Regions from separate parts of the Hyphomonas sp. CACIAM 19H1 genome, predicted to be linked through region 3. Evidence: riboswitches for the same ligand, from Rfam matches in the RefSeq annotation. Region 3 holds a riboswitch; each other region holds the start of a gene.
What was found. A riboswitch is a leader RNA that binds a small molecule or an ion and turns the genes downstream of it on or off. The one in region 3 is predicted to bind cobalamin.
Positions count from the first base shown of each region.

Region 1 (5,791 bases), 1.5 Mb from region 3:
CAGAGCGTTCACGAGGCGGCCATAAAGCGCGACCCGGCTGGTCAGATCATAGTTTCCGAGGAGATCAAGCGTGACAAAGCCAGGCGTGACGCCGCCATAGCTGGAGGCGTTATCCGACCGGTAGCGCAGACGTGTTGTGAGATCGAACCTGTCCGTCAACTGAGCTGTGGCGCTGGTTGTACCCGAATAGCGCGGACGGCCAAGCCAGAGGCCGGTTTCCTCATTCTGGGCATCCAGCACCATGAAGGATTGGGACAGGCTGAGCCAATCGGTTACCGAATAGCGCAGGCCGAGTTCGGCGCCCTGTTTCTTCGTGCGGCCGAACTGAATATAGCCGCCCGATGGCTTTCCCGGGGGATAGCCAAAGGCGATTTCGTCTTCCACATCGCTGTGGAATACGGAGAATTCCAGCGCAGCCCTGGCCCAGCTGATATCCACGCCGGCATCATAGCCTTCGGAGGTTTCCACTTTCAGGCCGGCATTGCCATATGTGGGGTCAAACAGCTGGTAGAGACCCGGTGCTTTGGCGCCTGTGCCATAGCTGGCGCGCAGCTTCACATCGCCGCCTGCGAGCGTGGCGGGCAGATAATAAGCACCGGTGACGCGATAGGTGTCGAACTGGCCGAAGCGTTCATTGTCGTCGAGACGGCCGGCGACGGTGATCGAAAGGGCTTCGGTGGGCCGGAAGGCAAGTTCGGTGAAGACGGAAGTGGTGGAGATACCTTCGCTGAAATTGCCGGAATAGAGCGTTACCTGATCCGTAGACTCATCTTCCCAGTTGAGACCGGCAGAAATCTGCACCTTGTCGAAGCCCGTATAGCGAGTGATGAACAAGGCTGTGTCCTTGGTGCCGTCATAAAGATCGCCCCCGGAAGAATAGAACGGGCCGAAATAGAGGCGTTCTGCATTATAGCGCGAGAGGGTCAGCTCGTTCTTCCAGGCACTGTCTGGTGTTTCATGCGTCAACTGAACAGCGTAGGCGGTGTCTTTCTTGTCGACCGTGTTGACGCTGTCGCTGGTGGTATTGTCGAGATCGGTGGAGGAGTCGTTATAGAAACCGACAACCTGGCCCGACAGGGTTTCGGAGAGCTGGTAGCCGGCGCGGCCGCTGATGGCCCAGACGGAATAGTCGTCGTCTTCGGTGACAGATAGGCCCGTGCGCGGATCTGCGATGGAGGGGCCTTCCGTCTTTGTGCCCGTCAGCGACAGGCGATAATCGAGCTTGCCCTGCTTGCCGAGCAGCGAGACGCCGCCGCGTTGCAGGAGATGGCCGCCATGTTCGGAGGCCACGCCGAGATAACCGCCTGCTTCGGCTTCCACATTGAAGCGGACGCCTTCTTCGGTAGCGCGCTGGGTGATGATGTTGATGACACCGCCGATGGCATCGGAGCCATAGAGGGAACTCTGATTGCCGCGCAGGACTTCGATACGTTCGACATCCAGCGATGTCATGTTGTCGGAGGAAAACTGCGTGCTGGTTGAACTGGGATCGCCGAGCTTGATGCCGTCGAACAGGAAGAGCACCTGATCATTATCCGACCCGCGGATGCTGACATTTGTGCTGCCGCCGGGGCGGCCGGCGCTGATCTGGACGCCTGGAATATCCTGCAGGGTTTCCTTCAGGGCGATGATCTGGCCGGTTTCCAGGGCCGCGCGATCAACGACGGCAATGGCGCTGCCGATCTCGCGCGGGGCGAGGTTCAGGCGGCTGGCCGTTATGGTGATGGTTTCCTGACGGCTTTCGTCTTCCGTTGACTGAGCATAGGCGAAGAAAAGTGAATTCAGGCTGGCGGCGCCGAGCAAAGCGCCAGTAATTGCTCTCACTGCATGTGAGGACATTGCTATTCTCCATCCGGGGGACAGGTCCCCCGATTGCATCCATACGGATGACCGAACGCGATCACTTTCCGGAGGGCGCCTGCGCGACAGCCGGAAGCGAGGGTGCGTTCAGCACCCGCCTCTCAGATGTCGCCACGACGGAGTTCCGCTCTGCCGACTAGACCCGGTCGGAAGAGGGGCGACAATTTGACGGCAGGTCTCCTGGCTCCCGGTTCATCGCTTCCTCCGCGCCTTCCCAGAACACCCTATCAGGCGCCCCAGTGGCATATCGCGGCAAAGCTCGCCGGTTACAGTTGCGGGTACAGCTGCAGATTCAAAGCTAACGCTCCTCACTGCATTCCCGTTTTAATCCCCCAATAAAGGGGAACCGTCATGAACGCCGATACATTTGGTGGCGGGACTTGTCCAGCCCTATGCTTCGCGCCGGCGCGTGCGATAGAGGATGATGACGAGAAAAGGCGCACCGATAAGCGCGGTGACGACGCCGAGACGCAGTTCATTCGTGGTCGGGATAAGGCGCACGAGGATGTCTGCCGCGGTGAGCAACAGCGCGCCCATGAGCGCCGAAGGCGCAATGAGACGCGAGGGAAGGCTGCCGGCAACACTGCGGGCGAGATGGGGCGCGACGAGACCGACGAAGCCGATCGCGCCGGTGACGGACACGGCGGCGCCGACGCCCAGCGCCACGCTGACAATCAGCCGCATGCGGACCAGTGTGAGATTGTAGCCAAGCGCGCGGGCGGCGTCTTCGCCGAGCGTGAGCGCGTCGAGGGCGCGTCTGTCACTAAAGAGAACCGCGAGGCAGAGCCCGATCAGCGGCACCGACAACCCCACATGCCGCCAGCTGCGATCCTCCGCCGAGCCGAGCAGCCAGAAGGTGATCTCCATCGCCGCGAAGGGGTTTGACGACAGATTGAGGGCAAGCGAAATGCCCGCCCCGGCCAGCGAACCGATGGCGATGCCAGCCAGAATGAGGCTAAGGCCGGAGGCAGAAAACATCGTAAAAACAAAGAGGAGAAGCGTCGCCGCAAGCGCGAACACCGCCGCCATGAGCGGCAGGAAAATGCCCGCGACGCTGGCGAAGCCGAAGTAGAGCGCGACAACGGCGCCAAGCGCGGCGGCGCTCGCGACACCAAGAATGGAGGGCTCTGCCAGCGGGTTGCGCAGGTAGCCCTGGAGCGCCGCCCCTGCCCCGCCGAGCATGGCGCCGACGCCAAGGGTGAGCATGAGGCGCGGCAGGCGCAGCTCCCGGATGATGGTGTTCGTCACCTCGTCTGCATTGCCAAACAGGGCCCGGAAAACCTCTCCGGCACCGATGTCGACAGGGCCGGTCATCAGCGACAGCGCCGCCATGACGAGCAGCGCGCCCGCGCCGATCAGCCATTTGGCAGTATCAGTGACAGCCTGCTCCGGGCGGAGGGGTGCGGCGGAAATCTGCATGGGTGGAACTCGTCAAGATCGATCCGAAGGCATTCCGTCAACTGAGTGTCCCGGAACCCGAGATCGTCCCTTAGACCAGAATGCGCCCCGGCGCCAAGCATGGCTTGCGATTTTTTCCGGTTGTGACATGGCTGCGCCTTCTCATGCGCCGGGAGCAGGTTTTATGAAGCGGAAAGCCCTGATTGCCTCTCTCCTGCTGATGCTCTCCGGCGCTGCCGATGGCGAGGCGCGGCCACACCGGATCGTTTCGCTGAACCTCTGCGCGGATCAGTATCTGATGGAGCTGGCGGACCGGGACCAGGTGGCAGCCCTTTCCCACAATGCGCGCAATCCGGCGCTTTCCTTCAGCGCGGAAAAAGCGAAAGACTGGCCGGTGTCGGACGGCAATGCGGAAGAGCTTACCGTGCTGAAGCCCGACCTCGTGATCGCGAGCCGTATCCGGCGGCCCGAGATTCGCATCTTCCTGGAGACACAGAATATTCCGGTATTGGAGATTGAACCAGCGCATACGCTGGAGGATATCCGCGCACAGACGCGGGCCATCGCCGGGGCCATCGGCGCGCAGGCGCGCGGCGAGGAATTGATCACAGATATCGAGAGGCGGCTCGAGGCCGCACGGGAAGCCGCGCCGGAGGTACGCCCCGCGGCCGCCCATTATCAGCGCCGGGGGTTCATTTCGGGGCAGGCCACCCTGATGTCTGAAATCATGCGCTGGGCCGGCCTTGAGAACATCGCCGGCCGGATGGGCGCACGCCGCACACAGAGGGTCTCTATGGAAGTGCTGCTGGCGGCCCAGCCGGACATCCTTGTGACCGGCGTGCCTACCAGTAACGAGCGGGACATCGGCAAGGAAGTGCTGGACCATCCAGCGCTGAAAACCCTCTATGCCCGGGCCCGCTGGATCGAGATTCCCGAGGCGATGACCGTTTGCGGCGGGCCGTCCTTTCCGGCAGCGGTGGAGGAAATGCAGCGCCAATTCAAGGCATTAGAAGAAGTTCCGCACTAAAACTCGATCCCCGCCTGCGCCTTCACGCCGGAGCGGAAAGGATGTTTCAGGAGGGTCATCTCAGTGACCAGATCGGCCGCTTCGATCAATTCTTCGGCCGCGTTGCGTCCCGTCAGTACGACATGGCTATTTTCCGGCCTGGCGGCGAGCGTTTCCAGAACATCCGCCAACGGAATATAATCATAGCGTAGCGCCACGTTGATCTCGTCACACACGACGAGGCGGATTTCGGGATCGAGGATCATGGCTTTTGCCGCCTCCCAGGCCTTCATGGCAGCCGCGATGTCGCGGGCCTTATCCTGTGTTTCCCAGGTGAAGCCTTCACCCATAGCCTGCATGGTGACGAGATGCGGGAAGGCATCGAAGACCTGTTTCTCACCGGTTGCCCAGGCGCCCTTGATGAACTGGATGATGCCCACCTTCATGTTGTGGCCGATCGCCCGGCAGACCATGCCCATCGCGGCCGTGCTTTTACCTTTACCCTTGCCAGTGTGGACGATGATGAGGCCCTTCTCCACCGTCTTGCCGGAAATGATCTTGTCACGGACGGCCTTTTTCTTTTTCATCTTTTCATTGTGACGGTCATCGTCCTGAGCGGTCATGGGGGGCTCCTCCGGTTTGAGCAATCAGGGTTTCAAGAGTGGGGCGGACGCTGTTGAGGCGGGGCTTCCAGAGGCCCCGCTCCAGCGCCTCCAGAAAACGCGCCGCCATTTCGCGAAGGGCGGCGGGATTATTATCGCGGATGAAGGCGGCAACCCTGCCGTCTGACAGATAGGCGCCGTATAGCATATCGAACTGATGATCCTTGACCGCATCGGTGGTCGCGGCAAAAGCGAAGAGATAATCCAGCGTGGCGGCCATCTCGAAGGCGCCCTTATAGCCGTGGCGTATAGCGCCTTCGATCCATTTGGGATTGGCCGCGCGGGCCCGCACGACGCGGGCAATCTCTTCCGCCAGGGTGCGCACCTTTGGGGTTTCCGGGCGGGAATGATCGGTGTGATAGATCACCGGCATCTTGCCCTTCAAGCCTGCAGCGGCTGCCGCGAGGCCGCCCTCGAACTGGTAGTAATCATCCGAGTCGAGAAGATCATGCTCGCGGTTATCCTGATTGTGGACGATGGCATCGGCGCTGCGGATGCGCCGCTCCAGCGAGGCGCGATCATCCCTGCCCGCCTGACCGCCGCCATAGGCATAGCCGCCCCATTCGAGATAGGCTTCTCCCAACGACCCCCGGTCCTGCCAGATGCCTTCATCGATGAGCGCCTGGAGGCCTGCGCCATATGCGCCGGGCTTAGAGCCGAATACCCGCGCGCCGGCCTGCATGTCGGCTGCGTATTCAGCGTGGCCCTCTGCCATCAGCGCGCTGCGCTCTTCCTGATACCGGGTGGCGAGTGGATTGTCCGCCTCTGGTTCTTCCAGTTTCATGATGGCGCGGGCGGCCGAATCGATCAGGTCCATCTGGTCCTGAAAGGCGTCGCGGAAAAAGCCCGAGACGCGGAAGGTTAC
Region 1 covers NZ_CP016437.1:2,643,290-2,649,080, forward strand. The annotation lists gene BBF93_RS12265 (TonB-dependent siderophore receptor) at 1-1,839, opposite strand, end outside; cobalamin riboswitch at 2,013-2,226, opposite strand; gene BBF93_RS12270 (iron ABC transporter permease) at 2,251-3,279, opposite strand; gene BBF93_RS12275 (ABC transporter substrate-binding protein) at 3,443-4,285, shown strand; gene cobO (cob(I)yrinic acid a,c-diamide adenosyltransferase) at 4,282-4,887, opposite strand; gene cobN (cobaltochelatase subunit CobN) at 4,868-5,791, opposite strand, start outside.
Region 1: another riboswitch for cobalamin. It lies ahead of BBF93_RS12265 (TonB-dependent siderophore receptor); the one in region 3 lies ahead of BBF93_RS05515 (TonB-dependent siderophore receptor).

Region 2 (5,791 bases), 1.5 Mb from region 3:
TCCTTCAGCTCACAGAGGTAATTGTCCAGAGCGGCGATGGCCTCGTCTTCGTCTCCGGGCGTGTAGATGCCATCCCGATCAAGGCCGGCACACGCTGCGGCCTCAAGGATTTCGCGGCGCAGAGGCTTCAGCCGCCGTGCATCCAGGCTGGCGGCTTCGTAATATTCGTCCACCAGCGCTTCGAGATCTTTAAGCGGGCCGTAGCTTTCCGCGCGGGTCATTGCCGGTGTGAGATGGTCGATGATGACGGCGCTTGCGCGTCGCTTGGCCTGTGTGCCCTCGCCGGGATCATTGACGATGAAGGGGTATATGTGCGGCAATGGGCCGAGGACCGCCTCCGGATAGCAGGCCTCGGACAGGGCGAGCGCCTTGCCGGGAAGCCATTCTAGATTGCCGTGCTTGCCCATATGGACGATGGCATGGGCCCCGAACGCCCGGCGCAGCCAGGCATAGAAGGCCAGATAGCCGTGAGGCGGGGGCAGGTCCGGACTGTGATAGGTTTCCACCGGATTGATGTTGTAACCGCGCGCGGGCTGGACACCGAGCACAACATTCCCGAAGCGGTGTATCCCGAGCCGGAAACCATCCGCCGACGGCTCAAAGAAGGGATCCTGCTGCGGGGCGCCCCAGCGCGCTGTTATCTGATCGCGGACAGTTTTCGGAAGGGATTCCCAGAAGGCGGTATACTCTGCCAGCGGTAGGATTACGCCGGCCAGTGAAGGGTCTTTGCGGCGGTCATTTGTTGGGCCGCTGAGAAGAAGGTCCATCAGGGCGGCGCCGGAGTCCGGGGCTTGTGGCACTGTGTATCCGGCCGCGCTCAGGGCTTTCATCACTTCAATCGTTCCGGCGGGCGTATCGAGGCCGACGCCGTTGGCGAGGCGGCCGTCACGGTTGGGATAATTGGCAAGGATGATGGCGATCCGGCGGTCTGAAGCGGGCATGCGGCGCAGACGCGCCCAGGCGGCGGCCTGGGCCGCAACGAATGCTGTCCGGTCCGGCAAGGGCACATGCCGGACGCCGGCATGCTGTGTCAGAGCGCTGGAGGCGGCGCGCTCCTTGAAGGCAATGGCGCGGGTCAGGATACGGCCATCGACCTCCGGCAGGGCGACACTCATGGCCACATCGCGCGCGGAGAGGCCGCGCGTGCCGGTGGCCCATTCCTCGCTTGCGCCGCTGCTGAGCACCGCCTGAAGAATGGGGCAGCCGGCACATTCCAGAACCGAGGGTTGGCGGGTTTCGCCGGGAGTGGATACGGCGAAGCCTGTGAGATTCAGGATGATGTCTGGTGATGCCTCGGCAATCAATCTGCTTACGAACGCTTCGCAGAACGTGTCCTTCAGGCTGTGCAGGAAGACCGGTAGGGGATTTAGGCCAGCTTCATGAATGGCGGTGATGAGCGCGTCCAGCGCCTGCGTTTGCCCGGCGAGATAATAGGCGCGATAGAAGATGATCGGGGCGATGGGCGCCTGCCGGCCCCAGAGTTGGGCCATGTCGCTCATAGCGTCCGGCGCGGCGCCGGGCCAGTAGAGACCGGCGCGCGGGATTTCTGCAGGTTCCGGGCCAGGCAAATCCCGCCGGTCAATCATCCAGGCCGTATACTGAAGGAATGCGGAGAGGTTATCCGGCCCGCCTTCCTGAAGATAGACCCAGAGGCGTTCCCGGTCTTCAGGGGAGATGGTTGAAAGTCCTTCAAGGTCCGGATCGGGGCGGCCATCGCCGGGTATCAGGGCGAGCTGGACGTTATTTTCCCGAGCGGCCCTGACAATCTCCGCAACGCCATAGGGCCAGTATGTGCGCCCACCGAGCACCCGCACGCAGACGATTTTGGCGTGAGCAATCACCTTCTGGACATAAAGATCGACAGAGAAATTATGCTGCAGGGTCATCAGATTGGCGAGGCGGAGCGTGGGCGCGCCCTCGCCTGCCCGGCGCTGCGCCACTTCCAGCGCCGACAGATCTGTATCTGCCGCCGAGAGGACAACGATCTCGCCAGGCGACTGGCCGAGATCAACCGGCTCTGAGCCATCGCTGACCTGACCATCCCGAATGTTCAGGAGATGCATCGGCTCAGCCGCCCTTCAGGATCCGCTCGGCATTGGCGCGGTCGAAACCCGAAGCGCCGATGACAACCAGCCGCCCCGCGCGCGGCTCGGCTTCCTTCCAGGCCCTGTCGAAATGCCAGTTCACCCGGGGGCCGACCGCCTGTACCAGAAGGCGCATGTCACGCCCTTCCACCGGCACGAATCCTTTCACCCGGTAGACTTCCTCAGCCTTGGCGAGCGAGGCGATCCGCTGGGCAAGAACTTCCGCTGACGGAACAGAATCCAAGTTCACGACGAAGCTGTCAAAGTCATCATGATCGTGGTCTTCGCCTTCCGCGTCGTGATGCGAATGACGGTGCTCGATCTCGTTTTCGGCGGCAATTCCCAGCCCGAGCAGCGTATCGGCCGGGAGGTTTCCTCTCTCGGCCTGAACGAAATGCACGCCGGGGCGTGTATGTGCGGTCAAATTCCGGCGGACATCTTCAAGCGCATCCGCGGAAACCAGGTCTGCCTTGGTCAGCACGACCATATCGGCGCAATGGAGTTGGTCCTCGAAAAGTTCTTCCAGCGGGCTGTCATGATCCAGCATTTCGTCGGCCGCGCGCTGGGCGCTGAGGGCGTCCTCGTCATGGGCAAATCGCCCCTGCGCCACAGCGTCGGCATCCACAAGCGTCACCACGCCATCGACGGTCACGCGGGTGCGGACTTCCGGCCAGTTGAAGGCTTGGACGAGGGGCTTTGGCAGGGCAAGGCCGGAGGTCTCGATGACGATATGGTCCGGAGGGATGTCCCGCTCGATCAGCGCCTGCATGGTGGGCAGGAAATCATCGGCGACGGTGCAGCAGATGCAGCCATTGGCCAGTTCGATGATGTCATCCTCGCTGCAGCTTTCCACACCGCAGCCCTTCAGGATTTCGCCGTCTACGCCGACGTCCCCAAACTCGTTGATGATGAGGGCAATGCGGCGGCCACCGGCATTTTCGATCAGATGGCGGATGAGTGTCGTTTTTCCTGAACCGAGGAAGCCTGTGATTACGGTGGCCGGAATTTTGCCCGTGTGGGCGGAAGTGTCAGTCATGGCAATGCCTTCGCAGCGATCAGATGGGGGGATCGATCAGCTGAGAGCACGCGCAGACGGCGCAGCAGCGCCGCCTGATTATGGCGGAGAACCAGATTCGCGAAGCGAACCATCCTGTCCACTCTCCCCTCCGGCAGCATTGCGGCAGCCGGGCTCAGGACGCATGGCAGACGGAAGCCACCCCTTGCCGCAGGACAGCAACAGGCAACTTACCGACGCTCACACGTCAGCCAATCACTACTGTCGCCACGACGGAGTTCCGCTCTGCCGACTAGACCCGGTCGGAAGAGGGGCGACAATTTGACGGCAGGTCTCCTGGCTCCCGGTTCATCGCTTCCTCCGCGCCTTCCCAGAACACCCTATCAGGCGCCCCAGTGGCATATCGCGGCAAAGCTCGCCGGTTACAGTTGCGGGTACAGCTGCAGATTCAAAGCTAACGCTCCTCACTGCATTCCCGTTTTAATCCCCCAATAAAGGGGAACCGTCAGAACCTTCGTGTAGGCGCGGCGCGCGCGCCTGTCCAGAGATTTCCGGAAGGCCGCGAAAGACCTCTTCAGTTCTTTCGCGCGGTGAAGGGAGTATAGCTGCGGCAGTTCATGGGCATTCCCATTGATGCCATCATGGCAGCCTGCTCTGGCGGCATGTCGATGTTGAAGGTGAACAGCGAATATCCCCGAATAAGGCGCGGAGTGACCAGCGTATATCCCTGCACAACGCTTGCGCCGCCCCCAGCGCGCTGGTCATCGACCATGGTTCCGCGCCAGCTGTTTTCGCCCACTTTGCTCCAGCGCTGAGATGCATTGCCGGCATCTGCAAGCTTGGATGGGTGGAAACTTCCGCCCCACTGAATATTGCGGGTCGCACTTGTAATCCCGCCGGTATTCATGGGTTTCCCCTTGAGCATCGGGCAGGCGCTGAGATCGCTTGCCGCCATCTGGATGGTCCAGTTGCCATCCTCGGGGGCCATCGCGTCGAACAGTTGCACATCACACTGCCCCATGCCGCCATAGGCAACATTGATCTCTGTACGGTCGGCCCGCGTCCGGTAAGGATCGCGCCCCGGCACCGTCACCATTGTCATGTCCTTGGCGCCTGCCGGCATCTTCTCGCCGGTGATCATCTCCATATCGGCGATGGTGAGATCCGCCAGCCTGCACTGGCACCCGCCCGCCATGGAGCATTTGGCGATGACAAATTCCGCACGCGCCGGAAGCGCCAGGAAGAAAAGGACAACAAGTCCGAATATGATACGCATGGGTCTAGTTCTCCCTGGAAGGATCAAGCAAGGCTTCGAGTTCGGCGCGGGAAAGCGCGCCGCGCTTCATCGGCGTGCCGGAGAGGCGCTTCATGGCGTCATCCGGGCTGGCCGCCGGTTGGCCGCCCCCGCCCTGTGAGGCAGGTTGGGCCACAGGCGTTGCGGGCCCGCTGCCCGTAGCGGCCAGCGTCAGCGTGAAATCATTTGCCTGGCCGGGAAGTATTTCCACCACCGCGCGGTATTCGGTGCCCTTGCCGCTGACTGCGGATACCTCATACCGGCCGGGCTCAAACTCGCCGGTTGCAGCCACCTGTTTCCGCGGCGGAGCCCAGACATCCGTTGCCGGAACATCCAGCGGAATGGCAGACCAGGAAACCGCCTCGCCGGACGCGCCTTTGGGTAGGCGGAAGCTGGCTTTGACAAGGGGTATATCATCCTGCGTGGCTGCGCCTTGCGTAGCCGCAGCCGCGCGGGCGGAGAGTTCCGCGCTGGTCGGCTGCGCGGCATCCTGGAAAGGCACACCGACGCCAAATTTGCGCGAGAATAGGATCTCGTAGCTGCTGGACAAATACCGCAGCTCATAAACACCTGGCTCGGCAGGCGCCGTCAGGCCCATCTTTCCGTTCTTGTGGAGCGCGTAGCCCCAGCTGTTCGTATAGACCTTTCCGGGATCTTCCGGCTTGGCGATTACAATCCGCTGGCTGCCCTGATCGGGGCCTCTCCAGGTGAAATTGAATCGCTTGCCTGGCGCGACCGTTCCGATCGCATCAAAACCACTGGATGGGGCAACAACCTCAATCGGCTGACGCTCCACAACCCCTCTGGAAGGCAACACTAGAATAAGGTCATATTCCCCCGGCTCAGAAGGCGCTGTCACGTGGAAGGGGTTATTGCCCTTGTCGGAAGCGCCCCCTATGACGCTGTAGGATACGCTGGTCGGCGGCGCCGGCGCGCCCCGCCGGGTAAAGCCGGCATAGTCGCTACCCTTGGCAGTACCCTTGTAGGAAACCTTGTACGTATACCCCGCTTCTGCCTTCGGTCCGATATCGAAGAAGGCCTGCGTAGGCGGCGGGGGCTCGGCCTCCGCAATCTGGCCGAGCGCGTCGGACAGCTCCTGCCCCGTCTGCGGGCGGAGCAACAGGCCGCCCGTTGCCTCCGGAATGCAGGCCAGCGCGGATGCTTCCTGCTCGGTCAGGCCAAAGCCCACCACATGCGCGCGGATCTCGATGCCTTCTGCAGCGAGTTCCGCGGCCAAGGCGCAGGGGTCCGCCTTGCAGGTTTCCAGGCCATCGGTGACGAGGATGATATCTGCCCGCTCGGCAGTTTTCGGAATCTGTGTCCGCGCCATGCGGATGGCGTCTGTCAGCGGCGTCATGCCGTTGGGCCGGATCTGGTTGACGCGGGAGGAAAGCGTTG
Region 2 covers NZ_CP016437.1:2,649,862-2,655,652, forward strand. The annotation lists gene cobN (cobaltochelatase subunit CobN) at 1-2,063, opposite strand, end outside; gene cobW (cobalamin biosynthesis protein CobW) at 2,068-3,120, opposite strand; cobalamin riboswitch at 3,408-3,621, opposite strand; gene BBF93_RS12295 (hypothetical protein) at 3,674-4,375, opposite strand; gene BBF93_RS12300 (VWA domain-containing protein) at 4,380-5,791, opposite strand, start outside.
Region 2: another riboswitch for cobalamin. It lies ahead of cobW (cobalamin biosynthesis protein CobW); the one in region 3 lies ahead of BBF93_RS05515 (TonB-dependent siderophore receptor).

Region 3 (5,791 bases):
CAGATGCGCTTGCGCGCATCGAGGGTGACGAAAGCAACAACCGGCATTAACCGGATCACAGCGCCTTGACGATATCCTCGACCATCTTCTTGGCGTCGGCCAGGAGCATCATCGTGTTGTCGTGGAAGAACAGCTCGTTCTCGATGCCGGCATAGCCCGAGCCCATCGAGCGCTTGATGAACAGCACCGTGCGGGCGTTTTCCACGTCGAGGATGGGCATGCCATAGATCGGCGAGGTCTTGTCGGTCTTTGCCGCCGGGTTGGTCACGTCGTTCGCGCCGATGACGAAGGCCACGTCCGAGGCGGAGAATTCCGAGTTGATGTCTTCGAGTTCGAAAACCTCATCATACGGAACCTGAGCTTCGGCCAGCAGCACGTTCATGTGACCCGGCATCCGGCCCGCGACGGGGTGGATGGCGTATTTCACTTCGACGCCTTCGGCTTTCAGCTTTTCGGCCATTTCCTTCAGCGCGTGCTGGGCCTGGGCGACCGCCATGCCATAGCCCGGCACGATGATGACCTTGGAGGCGTTCTTCATGATGAAGGCGGCGTCGTCTGCCGAGCCCTTCTTGTACGGACGGTCCACACGGGCGCCGCCTGCGGCAGCGGCCGCATCCTCGCCGCCGAAGCCGCCGAGGATGACCGAGATGAAGGAGCGGTTCATGCCCTTACACATGATGTAAGAGAGGATCGCGCCGGAGGAGCCGACGAGGGCGCCGGTGATGATGAGCGCGAAGTTGCCGAGCGTGAAGCCCAGCGCGGCGGCGGCCCAGCCGGAATAGGAGTTCAGCATCGAGACGACGACGGGCATGTCTGCCCCGCCAATCGGGATGATCAGCGTGATGCCGAGGATCAGCGCCAGAGCCGTCAGCCCCCAGAAGGCCCAATGGGCGGCGCCGCCGGACTGGATGAGTATCACCGTCAGGGCGATGATGCCGACGGCGAGCGCGATGTTCAGCACGTGGCGGGCGGGCAGCAGGATCGGCGCGCCGCTCATATTGCCGTTGAGTTTGGCGAAGGCGATGACCGAGCCGGTGAAGGTCAGCGCGCCGATGGCCGAGCCGAGGCCGAGTTCGATCAGCGAGACGGGATTGATGCCGGTAACGCCGAGGATGCCGAAGCTGCCGGGGGCGTACAGCGCAGCGGACGCCACGAGCACGGCGGCGAGGCCGACGAGCGAGTGGAAGGCCGCGACGAGCTGGGGCATGTCCGTCATCGGAATTTTACGCGCGATGATGGCGCCGATGGTGCCGCCGATGGCGACCGCGCCGATCATCAGGGCCCAGGTGGCCGGATCCAGCGAATCCCAGAGCAGGATGATGGTGGTGGCAACGGCAATGGTCATGCCGATCATGCCGTTGCGGTTGCCCTTCTGGCTGGTGGCCGGGCTGGAGAGGCCGCGCAGGGCGAGGATGAAAAGGATGCCCGAGACGAGATAGAGCAGGGGCGCCCAGGTGGAATGGAACTGGTCCATAGGTCAGCTCCCCTTCTTCTTGTACATGGCGAGCATGCGCTGGGTGACCAGGAAGCCGCCGAAGATGTTGACGCTGGCAAGGGCGACGGCGATGGCGCCGAGGATCTTGGCGACCCAGCCTTCCGAGGAGAGGCCATGGGCGGCCGCAGCGACGAGCGCGCCGACGACGATCACGGACGAAATCGCGTTCGTCACGGCCATCAGCGGCGTGTGCAGCGCGGGGGTAACCGACCAGACGACGTAATAGCCGACGAAACAGGCGAGCGCGAAGATCGCCGCCAGGAACACGGTGGAGTTGATGCCGCCAGCATCGGCAAAGGCCGGGAGCGCGAAGGCGGCGAGGGCGAGGGAGCTGGCAAGAGCGCGTTTCATCACTTCAGCCTTTCGCTAACGGTTGCGCCGTTCCGGGTGAGCAGCATGGCGACGACGACTTCATCCTCGGTGTCGAGGGTGAGGGCGCCGCCTTCGGCTGTGATCAGCGGAAGGAAGGCGAGCAGGTTTTTGGCGTAGAGAGACGAGGCGTCGGCCGGCAGGCGGGCGGGCAGGTTTGAGAAACCGGCCACTTTCACGCCGCCGACATCGACGATCTCATCGGCCTTCGAGAGCGGGCAGTTGCCACCCTGGGAGACGGCCATGTCGACGATGACCGAGCCGGGCTTCATCGAGCGCACCATTTCTTCGGTGATCAGCACCGGCGCGGGGCGGCCGGGGATCAGCGCCGTGGTGACGACGATATCCTGCTTGGCGATGTGGCTGGCGGTCAGTGCGGCCTGCTTCGCCTGGTATTCCGGCGACATTTCCTTGGCGTAGCCGCCGGAGGTTTCGGCCGCCTTGAACTCGTCATCCTCTACCGCGATGAACTTGGCGCCGAGCGAGGCGACCTGTTCCTTGGCGGCGGGGCGGACATCGTTTGCCGTGACGACCGCGCCGAGGCGGCGGGCGGTGGCGATGGCCTGGAGGCCGGCCACACCGGCGCCCATGATGAAGACTTTCGCCGGGGCAACCGTGCCGGCCGCCGTCATCATCATCGGCATGGCGCGGCCATAGATCTGCGCCCCTTCGATGACGGCGCGGTAGCCAGCCAGGTTTGACTGGGACGAGAGCGCATCCATCGACTGGGCGCGCGTGATTCGGGGCGTGAACTCCATCGAGAGCGCCGCGATCTTCTTCGCGTTCAGCGCCGCAAGCTCCTCGGCCGGGTAGGCGAAGGGCTCCATCAGCGCGATCAGCGCGGCGCCATCGGGCAGGGCGCCGATCTCGCCAGGCTCCGGGCGGCGGACCTTGAATACAATGTCTGCGCCCTTCGCCGCCTCAGCCGCCGAGCCAGCAATGCTGGCGCCTGCTTCGGTAAAGGCTGCGTCCAGGAAACCGGCAACGGTTCCCGCTCCTCCCTCGACCGTGACCGTGTGGCCCAGGCCAATTAGCTTCTTGACTGTCTCCGGAGTTGCCGCCACGCGGGTCTCGCCGGGTCGCCGTTCTTTGAGCACTGATATCTTCATGGCGCTCTGGATTAGGTTAAACTTTGCGCCGTGCAATAGTTATTTTGAGGGTTTAGGGCATGAGTATGTTTAGTCTGGCTAATCGCGTGGCTTTGGTTACCGGAGCGTCAAGCGGTCTGGGGCGCCATTTTGCGCATGTTCTGTCCGATGCCGGGGCAACCGTTGTCCTTGCGGCACGCCGGATGGACCGTCTTGAAGAGGTTGCCGCCGCGATCAACCGCAAAGGCGGCAATGCGCTTTCGGTGGCGATGGACGTGACCGATGATGGCAGCATCGTGGCCGCTTTCGACTCGATCAAGGAAGCACTCGGCCGGCCCGCCGACATCATCGTCAACAATTCCGGCATGTCCCGCGAGGGCTGGTTCCGCGACATGAGCGAGGAAGACTGGAACGCGGTGATCGACACCAACCTCACCGGCGTGTGGCGGGTGGCCAAGCATGGCGCAAACGCCATGGTTGCGGCCAAGGCCAAGGGTTCGATCATCAACATCGCCTCGATCACCGGCCTCCATCCGCAGGCGATGACGACGGCCTATTGCGTCTCCAAGGCCGGGGTTGACCACATGACCCGCCAGATGGCGCTGGAAATGGCCCGCTATGGCGTGCGGGTGAACGCGATTGCGCCGGGCTATTTCAAGACCGAGATCAATGACGATTTCCTCGACAGCGAGCAGGGCATGCAGATGATCCGCCGCATCGCCATGCGCCGCATTGGCGACATCAACGAACTGGCCGGACCGCTGCTGCTGCTGGCGTCAGACGCAGGCAGCTTCATGACCGGCTCGACGCTCGTGGTTGATGGCGGGCATCTGCTCAACAGTCTTTAACAGGACGGCTTCCAGCCAGATCCCGATCTTCGTCACACTCGATGCGCGCAGCGCATCTGAGTGCCCATCACCTGAACTTGCCATTGGCTTTATCGGCGAGGTTTGGAGATGGGCGCTCAGATGGCCTGAAGGCCATCGAGCGTGACGAAAGGTGAGGGAGTGGAGAACGGCCATATCGATGCCCCCGCTTGCCGCCCCGCAAAATCCGCATTACAGCGCCTTCACGCGACAGGTGCCCGGTAAAGTCCGGGTGAAAAGGGAAGCCGGTGGGAATCCGGCGCTATGCCCGTAACTGTGAGCGGGGAGCCGTGAGAGCCATACGCCACTGGGAAACCGGGAAGGCAGCTCTCTCCGGCGATGATCCGCAAAGTCAGGAGACCTGCCTGTTGCCGTCGTTGGCTCGCCGTCCGGGAACAGGCGTAGGGCCGCGGAAGGCACCCTTCCGTTCATGCGACATGTCATGAACCCGCCGCGGGGAGGTAACGCACATCCTCCGGCCAAAGAAGGACCTGTGGACCCATGTTCCTCAGACTTACCCTCATGGGCGCGTCTGCGCTTGTTCTCAATGCTTCTCTCGCGCAGGCTGAAGAAGCCCGCGTGCTCGATCCCATCGAAGTTTCCGGCCTGCGCCCGGTCGAACTCGACAGCGTGACATCTTCCGTATCCGTACTGACGGCGGACGATCTGGCCGTTCGCCTGTCACCCAACCCCGTAGACCAGTTGCGCGCTGTTCCGGGGGTGGCCGTTTCCCGTGCGGGAAGCGTTGGTGGTTTGACCCAGGTGCGGATGCGCGGGGCTGAGGCCAACCATACGCTGGTCCTCTTTGAAGGCATCGAGATTTCCGATCCGGTGAATGGTGAGACAGATTTCGGCCTGCTGACGGCGCTGCCGGTTGGGCGGATCGAAGTGTTGCGCGGGGCGGCGTCCTCTATCCACGGATCAGACGCGATTGGCGGCGTGGTGTCGCTTTCGGCGGCGCGGGAAGCAGGGTTCAACGCTTCTGCGGAGGCGGGCAGCTTTGGCACCGTGCGCGGCGCTGCGGGGTTTGGTGGGCCAAATTTTGGTGCAGCGGTTACCGGCTTTACGACAGATGGCGTGGACTCCTCTGGCACGGGCGGCAGCAAGGATGGATCTGAAGCGTTCTCCGGCCTGCTGACCAGCAAGCTTGATCTGGGGGCGGACTGGGCGCTGTCTCTGGTTGGCCTGGCGCGGCAGACGGAGTCTGAATTCGATTCGGATACGGATTATGACGGGCTTCTCAACGACACTGACAATCGCACCGAGGCGGATCAGTGGTTGATCGGCGGCGCGCTGACGGGCGCTTACGGGCCACTGGATCACGTGATCCGCGCCAGCTTCAACCAAGTGGAGCGGGACAATTTCAGTGGCGGGGCAAAGACGGATGACGCCAAGGGCAAGCGCACGAAACTTGCCTGGTCGCCGAGCTATACCAGCGGTATCCACACGCTGACCGGTCTGGTGGACTATGAGCGTGAAACTTATGATCGCCGCGACGTTCAGTATGGTGGCGGGACCGATGCGTCCGAAGCGTTTGAATCTGTCGGGTTTGCCGGTGAATACCGCCTTGCGGCCGGCGCTTTCGACTTCTCCGCATCGGCGCGTCATGACGACAACAAGGGCCGGTTTGACGATGCCACCACCTGGCGTCTGGGCGCGGGGTATGCGTTCGATCAGGTGAACGGGCGCATTCGCGGCTCTGTTGGCACGGGCGTGAAAAATCCAACGTTCACGGAACTGTTCGGCTTCTTCCCCGGCAGCTTCGTCGGCAATCCGGACCTGAAGCCGGAAGAGTCCACCAGCTGGGAAATCGGTTGGGAACAGACGGTCGGCACGTTCAGCTATTCGGCGGCCTATTTCAGTGCCGATCTGGATAACGAGATCTACACCGCCTTCAATCCGGATTTTACCTCCACGGCGGCGAACCGCGCCACAGACAGCGAGCGCAGCGGCGTTGAACTGGCGGCGCGCTG
Region 3 covers NZ_CP016437.1:1,142,470-1,148,260, forward strand. The annotation lists gene BBF93_RS05495 (NAD(P)(+) transhydrogenase (Re/Si-specific) subunit beta) at 56-1,474, opposite strand; gene BBF93_RS05500 (proton-translocating transhydrogenase family protein) at 1,478-1,849, opposite strand; gene BBF93_RS05505 (Re/Si-specific NAD(P)(+) transhydrogenase subunit alpha) at 1,846-2,973, opposite strand; gene BBF93_RS05510 (SDR family NAD(P)-dependent oxidoreductase) at 3,033-3,800, shown strand; cobalamin riboswitch at 4,014-4,202, shown strand; gene BBF93_RS05515 (TonB-dependent siderophore receptor) at 4,320-5,791, shown strand, end outside.